4 regions of the Gibbsiella quercinecans genome follow, and region 4 is predicted to be linked to each of the others. Evidence: predicted binding sites of a transcription regulator. Region 4 holds the regulator's gene; each other region holds the start of a gene.

Region 1 (4,192 bases), 2.2 Mb from region 4:
CGATTAACAAAACTGCCCACAGTGTAACGCTATTCGCGGTTGCGAACATTAAACGACGTGCAGAAATATGTATCAGGAAACAAAATTACTGCACAAATCGTTGAGGTTGCCGCTTAGTGGTTGATCCGTTCGAAGCCGGCCGCCAGATCGTCAATCAGATCTTCGATGTTTTCCAGGCCGATATGCAACCGCACCAGGGTACCGCTGAAGTCGATGCCGCCTGCCGGGCGGATAGCCGCCAGTTCTTCCGGCTGGTTGGCCAGGATCAGCGATTCAAAGCCACCCCAGGAATAGGCCATGGTGAAATGGCGGAAATTATCAAGATAGTCGGCAAGCTGCTGGTCGCTTAGGCGCTGCTTGAGCACAAAGGAGAACAGCCCGCTGCAGCCGCTGAAATCACGCTGGTAAAATTCATGCCCTTTGCTGCCGGGCAGCGCCGGGTGGTTCATTCGCGCCACTTCCGGCCGTGCCGCCAACCACTGCGCCACCGCGATGCTGCTTTGCTGGTGCTGCTTAAGGCGCACGCCCAAGGTGCGCAGGCCGCGGCTGGCCATGTAGGCGGTATCGGCATCCACCATTTGGCCCATCAGGTAGGAGTATTCACGCAGTTGATCCCAACAGCGAGCGTTGGCAACGGCGGTGCCGAGCATATAGTCGGAATGGCCGATAATGTATTTGGTGCCCGCCTGGATGGAGATATCAATATCGAACTCCAGCGCCTTGAACAGCACGCCGGCAGCCCAGGTATTGTCGATCATGATGACGACTTCGGGGTTAACCGCCCGCACCGCTTGCACGATGGCCGGGATATCCTGGACTTCCATGGTGATGGAACCGGGGGATTCCAGAAACACCACCCGGGTATTGGGCTGCACCAGATCGCCGATGGCGGCGCCAATCAGCGGATCAAAATAGGTGGTGCTGACGTTCATGCGCCCGAGAATATGGGTGCAAAAATCCTGCGTAGGCTCATACGCCGAGCCCGTGACCAGTACATGGTCGCCGGCGCTGACGAATGATAAAATGGCGTTGGATACCGCGGCCGCCCCGCAGGGGTAAAGTGCGCAGCCGGCGCCGCCTTCCAGTTCGGTCATTGCCTCCTGAAAGGCAAAATGGGTGAGCGTGCCGCGGCGGCCGTAAAACAGCTCGCCCTTCGCACGGTTGGCGGTGGCGTGCTTTTTGGCGGCCACGGAATCGAACACCAGTGAAGAGGCGCGTTGCGTCACCGGGTTAACGGCGCCCTGGGTATAGCGTTTTGTACGGCCTGCGCCGATCAGTGCGGTTTCGATATGTTCTGATTTCATCTGTGGCTCACCTTGGTTACGCTTCACTGCTGGTCATGTTGATGGCCTTTACGTTAACATGGTCAAGAATAGCCATCCAGACGTTTTAACTGCTATGGTGGCAAGTGGCTATAATCTGCTACGCTGGGGCACAGTAGCGCAGCATCATGCTGTTTCAAGCTGCAAGATGTGGCCCGTTAGCCTGCGGGAATGTGAAGCGTCGGCGCCGTTATAGCGGTTTTTTGTTAACCTTTTTAGGCGCTGATGTTGCATGGTAAGGGGATGTATTTCCCTGCTTTTATTGTGGAAGCATCATTTTTTTTCCACAGATGCATTATTGCGCAAATAATAATGATAACTACTATCAATTCACGGTCGGTTTGATATGATCGCAGGCTGATTTATTCTCTGGTTTTTTATTCGGTACATTCTCTAATTTTCGGTAATGGGTGGAGGCGCAGCGTGAAAACGGCTGGCAAAGCGATGAATCAAGGATCTCACGGTACTGGCCGGGGAGTATGGGATGCAATCGGGCGCAGTGTCATTGCGCCGATGGTGTTAATGATGGGGCTGGCAGGCTATGTGCATGCTGCGCCGGCAACGGCACCGGGCATTGCAGAAAGCGCTGCGCCGGCGGCAACGCCCGCGCCCTCCGCGCCTGAAAATGCAGCACCGCCGGTTACTGCGCCCGCAGCAGCGGCGCCGGTGACGCCGCAGCAACCGGCCAATGCGCCGGCTGAAATGCTAAGCACCGATCTGTCGGTCTGGGGCATGTATGAGCACGCCGATGCCGTGGTGAAAACGGTGATGATTGGCTTGGTGTTGGCCTCTATCGTGACCTGGACCATTCTGTTTGCCAAAGGCAGCGAACTGTTCCGCGCCAAACGCCGTTTACGCCGCGAGCAGCAGGCGCTGGCCGAAGCGCGTTCCCTGGATGAGGCTGCTGAACTGGCGCAGCAATTCTCGGCGGAAAGCATCAGCGCCGCCCTGCTGAACGACGCGAAAAACGAACTGGAGCTGTCTGCCGATTCTAACGATAACGGCGGGATTAAAGATCGCACCGGGTTCCGCCTGGAGCGCAAAGTGGCGGCCTATGGCCGGCATCTGGGCCGCGGCAACGGCTTCCTGGCCACCATCGGCGCGATCTCGCCGTTTGTCGGCCTGTTCGGCACCGTGTGGGGCATCATGAACAGCTTTATCGGCATCGCCCATTCGCAAACCACCAACCTGGCGGTTGTGGCGCCGGGGATCGCCGAAGCGCTGTTGGCTACCGCTCTGGGCCTGGTGGCGGCTATCCCGGCGGTGGTGATTTACAACATTTTTGCCCGTGTGATTGGCGGCCACCGTGCCCAGGTTGGCGATGTGGCGGCGCAGGTGCTGCTGTTGCTCAGCCGCGATCTGGATCTGGAGGCCACGGCAGAAGCAAAGCGCTCTCAGCACGCACATCAACTGCGGGTGGGTTGAGTTATGGCGATGCACTTGAATGAAGATATCGACGACGCGGGTGAAATGCATGACATCAACGTCACGCCGTTTATCGACGTTATGCTGGTGCTGCTGATTATCTTTATGGTCGCAGCGCCGCTGGCGACGGTGGATGTCCGTGTTGATCTGCCTGCGTCTTCCGCCAAGCCGCAGCCGCGCCCAGAAAAGCCGGTATTCCTGTCGGTAAAAGCCGATGGGCAACTGTACATCGGCGAGCAGACGGTCACCTATGAACAGTTGGTTTCCGTGCTGGAGCAACAGACCAATTTCGATAAAGAAACCACCATTTTCTTCCAGGCTGACAAGAGCGTGAACTATGAAACCCTGATGCGCGTAATGGATACCTTACGTCGCGCGGGCTATCTGAAAGTTGGGCTGGTGGGGATGGAGAGCGTCAGCAAATAGTATCTACCCAAAATAATTCGAGTTGCAGGAAGGCGGCAACGCAGCGAATCCCCAGGAGCTTACATAAGTAAGTGACTGGGGTGAGCGAGGAAAGCCAACACACCTGCAACTTGAAGTATGAAGGGTATCGCGGTAGGGTGCCGCCGCGGCTATCAAGCCAGCCAGTTTCCCTGGCTGGCTTTTTTATTGTGGCCTAGCCGCGGGCATGTGCGGCGGCCTGCGCCACCTGCGCATCGGTTGGCCGTACCCCGGTGTACAACACAAACTGTTCCAGCGCCTGCAGCGCTATCACCTCGGCGCCGGTAATCACCTGTTTGCCTTTTTCCCGCCCGTAGCGAATTAACGGCGTTTCCGCCGGCAATGCAACCACGTCAAAGACGATGCTGGCGGCATCGATAGCGGCAGGCGGAAACGCCAATTGATCCGTTTCCGCGCCGCCTGCCATGCCGATCGGCGTGACGTTGATCACCATCGCCGCTTGCAGATCCCCCAATTCGGGCTGCCATGAGTAGCCGTACTGCGCCGCCAGCGCTTTGCCGGCGGCTTCATTACGGGCGATGATATGGCCGTCGGCGAACCCGGCATCGCGCAATGCTGCCGTCACCGCTTTCGCCATGCCGCCGCTGCCGCGCAGGGCAAAGCGGGTGGTCGGCGGCACCTGGTATTGCGCCAGCAGTTTGGCTATCGCGATATAGTCGGTGTTGTAGGCGCGCAGATATCCCGCGTCATTGACGATGGTATTCACCGAGTCTATGGCTTTGGCCGAAGGATCGAGTTCGTCCAGGAACGGGATGCAGCTCTCCTTGAACGGCATGGAGATCGCGCAGCCGCGGATCCCCAACGCCCTGACGCCCCCCACCGCGGCCTGAATATCCTGGGTGGTGAATGCCTTGTAAATGAAGTTCAGCCCCAGTTCCTGATACAGGTAGTTATGAAAGCGGGTGCCGAAGTTGCCGGGGCGGCCGGACAGCGACATGCACAGTTGGGTGTCTTTATTGATTTCACGGCTCATGGTTGGT
Region 2 (4,192 bases), 1.2 Mb from region 4:
TAGGCACTGCATCACTCCCCGCGCCCGGCGCAGTTTTTATTCCAGCTTGGTAGTGACGAACGCCTGGGTTTGGTAAGGCACCGTTACGGTTTCCTTGCCGCGCAGTTCTTCTTCCGCCGCCACCAGCTCACGCAACTGTGCGATCACCTGTTCCTGCTGCGCCTGCGGCAGGGCGGCGATAAAGCTGGTTGAGCGCACCCGGTTGTAAATCACGTCTTCGGTGGCGCCTCTGTGGCCGAACATAAACCCTTGCTCCCGCAGGCTATCAAAATGCTTCACCGGGAACAGACTGCGCCACGCGCCGGAATAGAAACGCGGCACGTCCCCTTCGTAGCGATCGACAATCTGGTTGAGTTTGCGCACCCAGTTCACGCGCGCGTCGCGCATATTCCAAATCAGCCCGAGTTTGCCGCCTGGCTTCAGAACGCGGCGGATTTCCGCCAGCGCCGCCGGGGTGGCAAACCAGTGGAAGGACTGTGCGCACACCACGGCGTCGACGGATTCGTCCGGCAGCGGGATGGCTTCGGCGGTTCCCGCCAGGGTCTTTACCTGCGGCAGCGCGGCGGCCAGCTTTTCACGCATCTGCAACACCGGCTCGACGGCGATCACCTGCGCCCCGGTTTCCAGCAGGCGGGCGGTGAATTTGCCGGTGCCCGCGCCGAGATCGATCGCGGTTTTCCCCGGCTGCAGGCCGACAGCTTCGCGCAGCCATGCGCTGACTTCTGGTGGATAATCCGGGCGGCCTTTAACGTAGTATTCCGCATTGGCCTGATAACCTTCGGCTGCGGCAGGATGGATGAGTTGTGTCATGGTCTTTGCCTATCTGTTTAATCTCTCACGTTGCTGGGGTGCCAGCGTGTTATGTGGCCCATCCCTGACCCTTGCGCGCTGTGTCTATCCGTTAGTGGCCGAACAGGCGCCGGTTGAAATCTTCGATCTTGCCGGTGGTGATGCGCGCCAGCATGGTTTTGCTCCAGGTGGCGGACAGCCCAGCAGCCGCCAGCAGGCGGTGGTATTGTTCTTCGTCGAACGGCATATGCCAGGCGATGCTGATGGCCTCCGCCACCGAGATTTCGCTGTTGCGCGCCGCCAGCGTTAACGGGCGATCGCCGCTCACTTCACCGCTGGCGATCACCCGGTACAGCCAGCCGCAGCGGCCACTTTGCTGCATCAATAGCGAAATATCGTCGATATCGCAATGGAAATTGAGTTTAAAGCAGGGGGAACGCGGCTGAGTGACCTGAATCAACGCCTCGCCCCAGTGGAAGATATCGCCGATAAATACGTTGTGCTCGGTCAGGCCGAGGGTGGAGATATTCTCGCCGAAGGCGGGCGCGCAGAACTGCTCGGCCTGCACCGGAAACTGTGCGCGCCAGTGGTTGTAGTGTTCGCGCGGATAGTGGCACAGCGCGCGGTCCGGCCCGCCATGGTGGCGGGTTTCCGCCTGCTCATCGCCTGCCAGCCCCTGCGGGGTGAGCTGAACGGCACCGTCCACCTGGCGCTTGGCGATCGCGCTCGGGCGCCCGCCCTCGTAATGTTGAATGCCGCCAATATAAACGTCGGGGTGGTGCATGTGAGCCTCCTTACTGTCACGTCAGGTTTCAGGATAGCGTGAGTTGCCGGCCAGGGACAGGATAAAGCGGTGCGGCCGTGAGAGGGAAAACGAAAGCGGGGCAGCGGCGCGGAATCGGGGCAAAAAAAAACCGCTCCCCCGGCGGGGAAACGGTTAGCGTGGCTGGTGAGCGTGCGCTTATTTCGCGGCGTCGGCGAAGCGTTTGGCGGCTTCGTCCCAGTTCACGACGTTCCAGAAGGCCTTGATGTAGTCAGGGCGTTTATTCTGATATTTCAGGTAGTAAGCATGTTCCCACACGTCCAGGCCGATAATCGGGAAGCCGGAAACGCCGGAAATGGCTTCGCCCATCAGCGGGCTGTCCTGGTTGGCGGTGGAAACCACAGCCAGTTTGCCGTCTTTCAGCACCAGCCAGGCCCAGCCGGAGCCGAAACGGGTGGCGGCGGCTTTCTCAAAGTCTTCCTGGAATTTTTCTACGCTGCCGAAATCGCGTTCGATGGCGGCTTTCAGATCGCCAGACAGCGTGGTGCCGGTTTTCAACCCTTTCCAGAACAGACTGTGGTTGGCGTGGCCGCCGGCGTTGTTGCGCAGCGCGATTTTTTTGTCGGCCGGGACTTTATCCAGGTTAGCGATCAGCTCTTCAACAGACAGTTTGGCCAGTTCCGGCAGGCTTTCCAGCGCCGCATTGGCATTGTTGACGTAGGTTTGGTGGTGTTTGGTGTGATGGATTTCCATCGTCTGCTTGTCGAAGTGCGGTTCCAGTGCGTCATAGGCGTAAGGCAGGGATGGCAGTGAATAACTCATGATCATCATCTCCAGTGGTTTTTGGGCGGCGCAATATGTGAGCACCGCGTAAGCAGTCGGATCATTATAGTTAATTAATTGGTATTGAAAATGATTATCAATGCCCTATTAAGTATAAGGATTTGTGCAATCTGGCAAAAGCAACCCGTTGTTTTTATACCTTGCCGGTGCTGGCGCGCATTTTAAGCGTTGCCGGCAGCTCATTGAATGCCGCTGGTTCGTCGCCATTTAACGCGGCAAGCAGGCGCTTGCCGGCCACCCGTCCCATCTCTTCATACGGCAGCGCGACGGTGGTCAGCGGCGGGGAGCAAACCGCAGAGAGATGGCCGCCGCCGATGCTGGCAATCGCCAACTGGCTGGGAATGGCGATGCCTGCGGCGTGGCAGGCCATGATTGCGCCGCAGGCGACCTCTTCAGCGGTGCAAATCAGCACATCCAGTTCAGGCCACGTCAGGCGGATCTCCGCCAGCAATCCATGCCCGGTGGCGAAAGTCGGCTGCTGCGGTGAGGTGACTACGCGATGCGGCGCCTGATTCATCGCCAACATGCCGCTGTGCCAGCCATTAAGCAATTGCCTGAAAATGGTGCTGTTGGTTTGGGTACAGAGCAGGCCGAGATTGCGATAGCCGTTTTCAACCAGCTTTTGCACCAACTGGCGAATAGCTTTGGCGTAATCGACGCCGATGCTGATGCCGGGGGCATCGTGGCGCACGCCGCCAATGTCCATCACCGGTAAACCGGAGTTGCTCAGCAGACGGTGCGCGTCGGTGGCGTTATCGAAATTAAAATGCACCATCGCCGCCGGGTTGTAAGAGAGCAACATTTCGATCAGGTCTTTCTCTTCAGACGCCGAATGGTTGGCTTCCGCCAGCATCATGTTATAGCCCTGCGGGCGCAGCACGCCCTGCAAGGCTTCCGACACCACCGCACAGCCCGGCGTGGCGAAAGAGGGCACCACCATGGTAATCAGGCTCGATGAGGCCGAAGCCAGATTGCGTGCCTGCACGTTCGGCACATATCCCAGCTCAATCACCGCCGCATCGATCTTTTCGCGGATTTCAGGAGAGACTTTTTCCGGCACGCGCAGCGCGCGCGATGCGGTCATCGTACTGACACCCACTAAACGGGCGACATCGGCGAGGGTACTTTTGCCGGTATTGCGCCGTCGTTTTTCTGCCATGGCGTTCTCCTGACTGACTGTCCGTTTTTAACTGGACGCAGCTTAAGACCAAATGCGTCCGCGCGCTATGTTAAAAACCACACTTTTGGCCATTGAACAAACCCGCCCTGCAATTCAGAACATGCCAACCTATTGCCGCGATGTAAATTGCCGCGATGCAAACCACGCAACCGCAAATGCAAAAAATGTTAGCGGTAACTCATTTTTTAACAATAACCATGTTACCGCTAACTTTTGCGACTAGTATCACAGAATGGCGTTCACTAAATCACCAGAATGCAGATCATTCACCAACCGACGGGAAATTAGCATGCTTACTCAGTGGCTCACCGCCGACGCTATTAACATCGTGGACGAGGTTATCGACTGGCAGGATGCGGTACGCAAGGCCGCCGCACCGCTGCTGGCGCGGGGCGCCATTACGCCCGCGTATCTCGAGGCGATTTTTACCGCGCACGCTGAAATCGGCCCTTTCTATGTGCTGGCGCCTGGCCTGGCAATGCCGCATGCCCGCCCTGAACAGGGCGCGCATGAAAATGGCCTGTCGCTGCTGCATATCAAAAACGGCGTTAATTTTGATGCCGGGGAAAACGATCCGGTGTACGTGGTGATCATGCTGTGCGCCGTGTCCGGCGATG
Region 3 (4,192 bases), 1.6 Mb from region 4:
TGGGGATGATTGACCTGCCGATGCTCTCAAGCCCTACGCTGCGCCAGCAGCTTTCCGGCCACAGCGCCACGGCGGTCACGCTCGAGCAGCTTGAAGCATTGGATGAACGCCAGCGCCAGGATTACGTGCTGGTGGTGCAGGATCCGTTTACCAGCTATTACGATGCCAACGTGGTCGCCGACTTTGTTCGGCTGGTGGAAAAACTGGGCTACCGGCCGGTAATGTTGCCGTTTTCGCCGAACGGCAAGGCGCAGCATATTAAAGGTTTCCTGGTGCGCTTTGCCAAGACCGCGCGCAAAACGGCCGATTTCCTCAACCGTGTGGCGAAGCTGGGCGTGCCGATGGTCGGGGTCGATCCGGCGCTGGTGCTGTGCTACCGCGATGAGTACCGGGAAATCCTTGGCGACGCGCGTGGGGATTTCAAGGTGCAGTTGGTGCACGAATGGCTACAGCCGGTGTTGGCCGAGCGTGCCGAACAGCCGCTTGGCGGTGAGTCGTGGTACCTGTTCGGCCACTGTACGGAAAGCACCGCGCTGCCAACCAGCACCCAACAGTGGATCGCGATTTTCGCCCGCTTTGGCGCCCGCCTGGAGAACATTAACGTAGGCTGCTGTGGCATGGCCGGCACCTACGGGCACGAAAGCAAAAATTTGCAGAATTCACTCGGTATCTATGAGCTATCCTGGCATCAGGCGATGCAGCGTTTGCCACGCCAGCGCTGTCTGGCCACCGGCTATTCCTGCCGCAGCCAGGTGAAACGCATTGAAGGAAACGGAGTGCGCCACCCATTACAGGCACTGTTGGAGATGATCGCGTAATGCTATGGAAACGTCAGACAACGCTGGAGCAGTTGAACAAAACCGGCGAAGGTTGCATGGTCGCCCACGTGGGCATTGAGTTTACCAAACTGGGGCCGGACACGCTGGAGGCCACCATGCCGGTCGATAGCCGGACCACTCAGCCCTTTGGCCTGCTGCACGGCGGGGCTTCCGTGGTGCTGGCCGAATCGATGGGTTCCATCGCCGGCTATCTGTGCACCGAAGGGGATCAACAGGTGGTAGGGTTGGAAATCAATGCCAACCATATTCGCGCCGTGTTTGACGGGCAGGTGCGTGGCGTGTGCCGCGCGCTGCACGTTGGCCGCCGCCACCAGGTTTGGCAAATCGAGATTTTCGACAAGCGCGATCGCCTGTGTTGTACCTCCCGCCTGACGACGGCGGTGTTGGGCTAAGCGCCAAGCCCACGCCGGCGTGGCGCATAACGGGGGCTACAGCTGAAACGGCACCCGTTTAACGAAGTCCTTCTGAAAGGCGTTGGCTTTGTCCCAGGTGCCTTCCATGGCGTACTGATGGCAAATCAGCTGCAGGGTATGGCGGGCAAAGTGGTAGCTCTGTACGCGGAACAGCTGGCAGCGATCCGGGTTATTGATCTCTATAATCAAGCGGTTATGTAATTTACTCAGCGCGTGCAGATAGCTTTCGTCATCGCCGTTTTCCTGGCACAGATTGGCCATGTTCAGGCTGACGCTATTGTAGCGCTTGAGGTGTTCGATATCGCATCCCGGCCGCTTCAGTGCGGCTTCCGCCATGTAGAAATCGATCGTGGCGTCACGCACGCTGAATTTGTATTGATCAATCTTGTTCAGCAGCCACGCATTTATTGAAATAGTCATTGGCCCCACGCTTAATGCAGTTAAATGATAATCATTATCATATTTGCTGGCGCGATAACGATCAATTCCCTGGCAATAATATTTTCCGCAAATAGGGCTGTATTTTTGCGTTAGCGACCCAATTTATTGGCTAACGACTAAACTTAATACAGATAAGGCGCGTTATTACCACAAGATAAATAAGGATATTATCGCGCCCGAACACAGAAATAGGTATTTTCTATGAATGTTCAGTATTATCTGCCCGCAAGGGGGTATCCGGTTTATCGCCTGCGGATAACGCGGCGATGAATGGGGAATAGTGCTTGAAAGTCATGGGGATGAAAACGCGCCCTGGCGATGGTTTCATCGCGGGCCACGCGGTTGCCGGGCTGTTTTATTGCCGGCCAACGTTAAAAAGCGCATTTTTTGTCGCATACCCCTGTAAAACAAACGGTTGAAGTGATTATTGTTATCACTAACATAGTAAGTAAGCCAGATTGGCATGATAAAAAACAAGGTAAGAGGTAGGCCATATGCAAACGGAAAGTGTTGGCACGTTTTCGCTAGATGAAAATGTCTGGCAGGGCATTGCACTGAGCGACAGCGCGGCAAAGCAAATCAGCAAACTCATGCAGCAGGATCCGCAGGTGAAAGGGCTGCAGTTGAGCGTGAAACAATCTGGCTGCGCCGGATTCGGCTACGTGCTGGATTTGACCCAAGCTCCGGCGGAAGACGACCTCTTGTTTGAACGTGACGGCGCGAAACTCTACGTGCCGCTGAAAGCAATGCCGTTTATCGATGGCACCACGGTGGATTTTGTCCGTGAAGGGCTGAATCAGATATTCAAATTTAATAATCCCAAAGCGCAACATTCCTGCGGGTGTGGCGAAAGCTTTGGCGTTTAAGCGATGTAACTAACATGACACGAAGCAATGTAGACCTTCCTAACGATGTACAGGCTTGGGTCGGTGACGGGCGTTACAAAGAAGGGTTCTTCACCCAGTTGGCAACCGATGAACTGGCCAATGGCATCAACGAAGATGTGGTGCGGGCGATCTCGGCCAAACGTAATGAACCGGAGTGGATGCTGGAATTCCGCCTGGAGGCGTACCGTGCATGGTTGCAAATGGAAGAGCCGCACTGGCTTAAGGCGCACTACGATAAGCTCGACTATCAGGATTACAGCTATTTCTCGGCGCCTTCGTGCGGCAGTTGTGACGATGCCTGCGGTTCGCAACCGGGCGCCGAGCAGCAAACCGGCGCGGCAATGGCGGAAAACAGCTATCTGACGCAGGAAGTGGAAAACGCGTTCAACCAACTGGGCGTGCCGGTACGTGAAGGCAGCGAAGTGGCGGTGGATGCGATCTTCGACTCGGTTTCCGTTGCCACCACCTACCGCGAAAAGCTGGCGGAAAGCGGGGTGATTTTCTGCTCGTTCGGCGAAGCGATCCAGGAGCACCCGGATCTGGTGCGCAAATACCTGGGCCGCGTGGTACCGCACAACGATAACTTTTTTGCCGCGCTCAACGCGGCGGTGGCCTCGGACGGCACTTTCGTCTACGTGCCGAAAGGGGTACGCTGCCCGATGGAACTGTCCACCTATTTCCGCATCAACGCGGCGAAGACCGGCCAGTTCGAACGCACCATCCTGATCGCCGATGAAGGCAGCTACGTCAGCTACATTGAAGGCTGTTCTGCGCCGGTACGCGACAGCTACCAACTGCACGCGGCGGTGGTTGAAGTTATTCTGCATAAAGATGCCGAAGTGAAATACTCCACCGTGCAAAACTGGTTCTCCGGCGGCGAAAGCAAAGGCGGGATCCTCAACTTCGTGACCAAACGCGCGCTGTGCGAAGGGGCGAACTCGAAGATGTCCTGGACCCAGTCGGAAACCGGTTCGGCCATCACCTGGAAGTACCCCAGCGTGATCCTTCAGGGGGATAACTCGATCGGCGAGTTCTTCTCTGTGGCCCTAACCAGCGGCCATCAGCAGGCGGATACCGGCACCAAGATGATCCACATCGGCAAAAATACCAAGTCCACCATCATTGCGAAGGGGATTTCCGCCGGGCACAGTGAAAATACCTATCGCGGGCTGGTAAAAATCCTGCCGGGCGCGGAAAACGCGCGCAATTTCACCCAGTGCGACTCGATGCTGATCGGGCCGGACAGCGGCGCGCATACCTTCCCGTATGTGGAGGTGCGCAACAACAGCGCGCAACTGGAGCACGAGGCCACCACCTCGAAAATCGGCGACGATCAACTGTTTTACTGTCTGCAGCGCGGCATCAGCGAAGACGATGCGATCTCAATGATCGTCAACGGCTTCTGTAAAGACGTATTCTCCGAGCTGCCGTTGGAATTTGCCGTCGAGGCGCAAAAATTACTGGCGATCAGTCTGGAACACAGCGTGGGTTAACCCAGCATCGCGCGTTTATTGAGTTGCACGTGCCAGAGCTTCAAGGCTCATATGCAGCATACCCACCCCGTGTTGCTTTGCCACATCGGCAGGGCAAATGGGAGTCAGCACTATGGCGC
Region 4 (4,192 bases):
TCGCACAGCTTGGCATCCCCCAACGTGCGGGCGGGTATCCGATCACAACCGCGATTGATCCGCACGCTTTCAGCGGCGCCGAGGCAGTGCCGGGAGCTTATACGCTGGCGATGGGTGAAAAATCCGCGCAGATTACCGGCATTGATGAAGCGGGCGTATTTTATGGTTTGCAGTCTGTTCTTTCACTGCTGCCTGCCGATGGCGACAAAAAAATCGCCGTGCTGACGGCCCGCGATGCGCCGCGTTTTCAATACCGTGGCGTGTTCCTGGACGTGGGGCGCAATTTCCACACCAAAGACGCGGTTCTGCGCTTATTGGACCAGATGGCGGCCTATAAGCTGAATAAATTCCACTTTCACCTGAGCGACGACGAAGGCTGGCGCATTGAAATTCCCGGCCTGCCGGAGTTAACCGAGGTGGGTGGCAAGCGCTGCCACGATCTGACAGAAACAACGTGCCTGTTGCCCCAGTTGGGCTCCGGGCCGGACAGCGATAATAACGGTTCCGGTTTTTTCACCCGCAGCGACTATATCGACATCGTAAAATACGCCCAGGCACGCCAGATTGAAGTGATCCCGGAAATTGACATGCCGGCGCACGCCCGTGCGGCGGTGGTTGCGATGGAAGCCCGCTACCAAAAGCTGCACGCCGAAGGCAAGGAACAGGCCGCTGGTGAATACCGCGTGCTGGATCCCACCGATGACTCCAATACCACGTCGGTGCAGTTTTACGATCGCCACAGCTACCTGAACCCTTGCCTGCCGTCGTCCACGCGCTTTGCCGATAAGGTGATTGGCGAGATTGCCCTGATGCATAAAGAGGCGGGCCAACCGCTGACCACCTGGCATTTTGGCGGTGATGAAGCAAAAAATATCCGCCTGGGCACCGGCTATACCGATATCCGCCATCCGGAGCCGGGCAAAGGCATGGTCGATCTCAGCAAAGAGGACAAACCCTGGGCGAAATCGCAGGTTTGCCAGGCGATGATCGCCCAAGGCAAAGTACAGGATATGGCGCACCTGCCGAGCTATTTCGCTATTGAGGTGAGTAAACGGGTTAACGCGCACGGCATCGAAAAAATGCAGGCCTGGCAGGATGGCCTGAAAGACGCGGAAAACGCCAAGGCGTTCGCCACCAAGCGCGTTGGCGTTAATTTCTGGGATACCCTGTACTGGGGCGGCTTCGACACCGCTAACGACTGGGCGAACAAGGGCTACGAGGTGACGATCTCCAACCCGGATTATGTCTACATGGATTTCCCGTACGAAGTTAACCCCAACGAACGCGGTTACTATTGGGCGGCACGCTTTAACGATGAACAGAAAATGTTCAGCTTTGCGCCGGACAACCTGCCGCAGAATGCGGAAACCTCGCGCGATCGCGACGGTGATGCCTTCAGCGCCAAGAGCGATAAGCCATGGCCAGGCGCCTATGGGCTGTCGGCGCAGTCCTGGAGCGAAACCGTGCGTACCGACGAGCAGATGGAATATATGATTTTCCCGCGCGTCATTTCGGTGGCGGAGCGTGCGTGGCACCGTGCGGGCTGGGAACTGGATTATCAGGCCGGGCGCGAATATAAAGGTGACGAAACGCAGTTTGTCGATCGCGCGGCGTTGGATAAAGACTGGCTGCGCTTTGCCAATCTGTTAGGGCAGCGTGAACTGGCCAAGTTGGATAAGGGGGGTATCCACTACCGCTTGCCGGTGCCTGGCGCGCGCATCGTTGATGGCAAACTGGAGGCCAATATCTCACTGCCGGGCCTGGGGATTGAATATTCCACCGACGGCGGCAAACAGTGGCGGCGCTATGACGGCAGCGCCAGGCCGAACGTTTCCGCTGGGGTGCAAATCCGTGCCGTCAGCCCAGATGGCAAGCGCTTTAGCCGCAGCGAAGCGGTGCAAGGGTAATTATGCCAGCTCGCGCGCCGCGCGGGCTGCATACGCAGCCCATAAAAAAACAGCCGTATATACGGCTGTTTTTTTACGCTAGGGGCAAGCACCTGTTACTTTGCGTTGTGTATCGAGTCATCTTCACGGCAATCACCGGTTTCACAGTGCCCATACAGATACAGGCTGTGGTTGGTGAGTTTGATACCGTGCCTTTTGGCAATATCACGCTGGCGCGCTTCGATAAATTCGTCGCGGAATTCGATCACTTTGCCGCAGTCCAGGCAAATCAGGTGATCGTGGTGGTGTTGCTGAGTCAATTCAAATACGGATTTGCCGCCTTCAAAATTGTGGCGGGTGACGATGCCGGCGTCGTCAAACTGGTTAAGCACGCGGTACACCGTGGCCAGGCCAATTTCTTCGCCCATATCAATCAATTTCTTATACAAATCTTCCGCACTGACGTGGTGGCATTCCGGATCCTGCAGCACTTCCAGGATTTTGAGTCGCGGAAGCGTGACTTTTAAGCCGGCCTTCTTCAATGCGGTGTTGTTGTCAGTCATGCGGATTCAGTCCTGTTACTATGCTAATCAAGTTGAGGCGTTCTCGCCTATGGCATCGGTCGGCACAAAGATATAATTGCGTCACATTATAGAACCGGTTGCGCTAAATGAAAACCGCCGGTTGTTAACAACGCTATATTTGCACTATTGCATTTTACATATGCAACGTCTTGATGAATGGGATAAACCGATGCCGCAGTTTACCGTGACGATGTGAGAAGTTACAAAATCGTAGCTTCTATTGCTTCAATTCATAATATCAATAATGACCCTGTTGACATTGCTACTATGCACGTTACAAGGCCATTATTCAACCGCCACCCACAAGGTTTAGTTGGCCAGTTCAGCCAGATTCAATTCTTCGCTGATCTGTTTGACCCAGGCGTCGACACGCTCGTTGGTCAACTCCGGCTGGCGGTCTTCATCAATGGCCAGGCCAATAAAATGATCGTCATCCGCCAAACCCTTTGAGGCTTCGAAATGGTAGCCCTGGGTTGGCCAGTGGCCGACGATGGTGGCGCCGCGTGGTTCGATGATATCGCGGATGGTGCCCATCGCATCGCAGAAGTATTCTGCGTAGTCTTCCTGATCGCCGCAGCCGAACAGCGCGACCAGCTTACCGTTGAAGTCGATCTCTTCGAGCGTAGGGAAGAAGTCATCCCAATCGCACTGCGCTTCACCGTAGTACCAGGTTGGAATACCCAGCAGCAGGATGTCGAAGGCTTCCAGATCTTCCTTGCTGCTTTTGGCAATGTCGTGAACTTCAGCCACTTCTTTGCCCAATTGTTTTTGGATCATCTTGGCAATGTTTTCGGTATTACCAGTGTCGCTGCCAAAGAAAATGCCTACAGTTGCCATATAGCGTATAACCCTTTCAATTCAATAAAGTTGTGTCGCGATAAGACGCCGATGGCGATGCAGCGCTGGGCATCCCGTGCGCCATTTTCACGCTGTTTCTTACCGGTAAACGCCTATCATGCCAGAAATTTACCCGCAGGATTTATCGCATTTATGCGATGCCTATGGGGAAGAAAGCGGGAGCGATCCGGCGTTGTCCTTAACGCCTGCGCCGCGCGCCAGGGCGGCAAGATCAGTGTTCTGGCTGTTCTTCCGCCAGTTTAGCCAACAGCATTTGCTCAATGAGTTCGCTGCGGCTGATGTTGCGCTGGTCCGCCAGTTTGTTCAGAGCGTCTACCGCGTCCGCATTGATTTTCAGCTCCACACGCCGCAAGCCACGAACCTTATCGCGCCGTAACTGATTGCGCTTGTTGATCCTAAGCTGTTCATTGCGGGAAAGCGGGTTAGTTTTCGGGCGCCCCGGACGGCGTTCATCTGCGAACAGATCCAGCGTTGTGCGATCCGTTTGTTCTTTAGCCATTGTTGCGGTAACTGCAAGGGAGTTTGTATCAAAAAGCGCTTATGCGCCTTTGGACGGTTCGGTTTACATTTTGTCGGGCCAATCAACCCTAACCCAAAATTCGCCCCCAGCCTGGCGCCGGTTAAAACGCGGAGCTTAGGCGGCAAAATTACAGCGCGCCATATTACCCCAGCAGGTAGAGCAACGACAATGCTTAACTGCGGCGCAAACGCGCTAAGCGCTTATCTTTAGCGCTTTTTTTCGCCAATTGGCTCAGGCCGGGCCGATAAATCGATGAATTGCTCTTAATACCGCCTGTGGTTTTTCGGCGTGAACCCAGTGGCCGCTGCCGGCGACGACATAGGCACGGGCCTGCGGAAACTGGC

Evidence for each region. Region 4 encodes Fur, which represses iron uptake genes when iron is present. Its sites were predicted from a motif close to ATAATAATGAGAACNACTATCAA; they were not measured.
Region 1: a site for Fur is predicted at 1,629-1,651, ahead of exbB (tol-pal system-associated acyl-CoA thioesterase). Genes of this name have one in related genera too.
Region 2: a site for Fur is predicted at 2,453-2,475, ahead of sodA (superoxide dismutase [Mn]). Genes of this name have one in related genera too.
Region 3: a site for Fur is predicted at 2,114-2,136, ahead of sufA (Fe-S cluster assembly scaffold SufA). Genes of this name have one in related genera too.

The regions. Positions count from the first base shown of each region.
Region 1 is NZ_CP014136.1:3,404,837-3,409,028, forward strand. Features, by position in the region: gene metC (cystathionine beta-lyase) at 114-1,304, opposite strand; gene exbB (tol-pal system-associated acyl-CoA thioesterase) at 1,746-2,747, shown strand; gene exbD (TonB system transport protein ExbD) at 2,751-3,173, shown strand; gene ACN28Q_RS15750 (shikimate 5-dehydrogenase) at 3,367-4,185, opposite strand.
Region 2 is NZ_CP014136.1:2,451,826-2,456,017, reverse strand. Features, by position in the region: gene ACN28Q_RS11350 (class I SAM-dependent methyltransferase) at 37-810, opposite strand; gene yiiM (6-hydroxyaminopurine reductase) at 902-1,573, opposite strand; gene sodA (superoxide dismutase [Mn]) at 1,751-2,374, opposite strand; gene ACN28Q_RS11335 (LacI family DNA-binding transcriptional regulator) at 2,529-3,554, opposite strand; gene ACN28Q_RS11330 (PTS sugar transporter subunit IIA) at 3,865-4,192, shown strand, end outside.
Region 3 is NZ_CP014136.1:5,198,825-5,203,016, forward strand. Features, by position in the region: gene ydiJ (D-2-hydroxyglutarate dehydrogenase YdiJ) at 1-818, shown strand, start outside; gene menI (1,4-dihydroxy-2-naphthoyl-CoA hydrolase) at 818-1,231, shown strand; gene ACN28Q_RS23635 (hypothetical protein) at 1,268-1,672, opposite strand; gene sufA (Fe-S cluster assembly scaffold SufA) at 2,188-2,559, shown strand; gene sufB (Fe-S cluster assembly protein SufB) at 2,574-4,073, shown strand.
Region 4 is NZ_CP014136.1:1,226,658-1,230,849, reverse strand. Features, by position in the region: gene ACN28Q_RS05665 (beta-N-acetylhexosaminidase) at 1-1,907, shown strand, start outside; gene fur (ferric iron uptake transcriptional regulator) at 2,003-2,449, opposite strand; gene fldA (flavodoxin FldA) at 2,780-3,307, opposite strand; gene ybfE (LexA regulated protein) at 3,540-3,827, opposite strand; gene ybfF (esterase) at 4,080-4,192, opposite strand, start outside.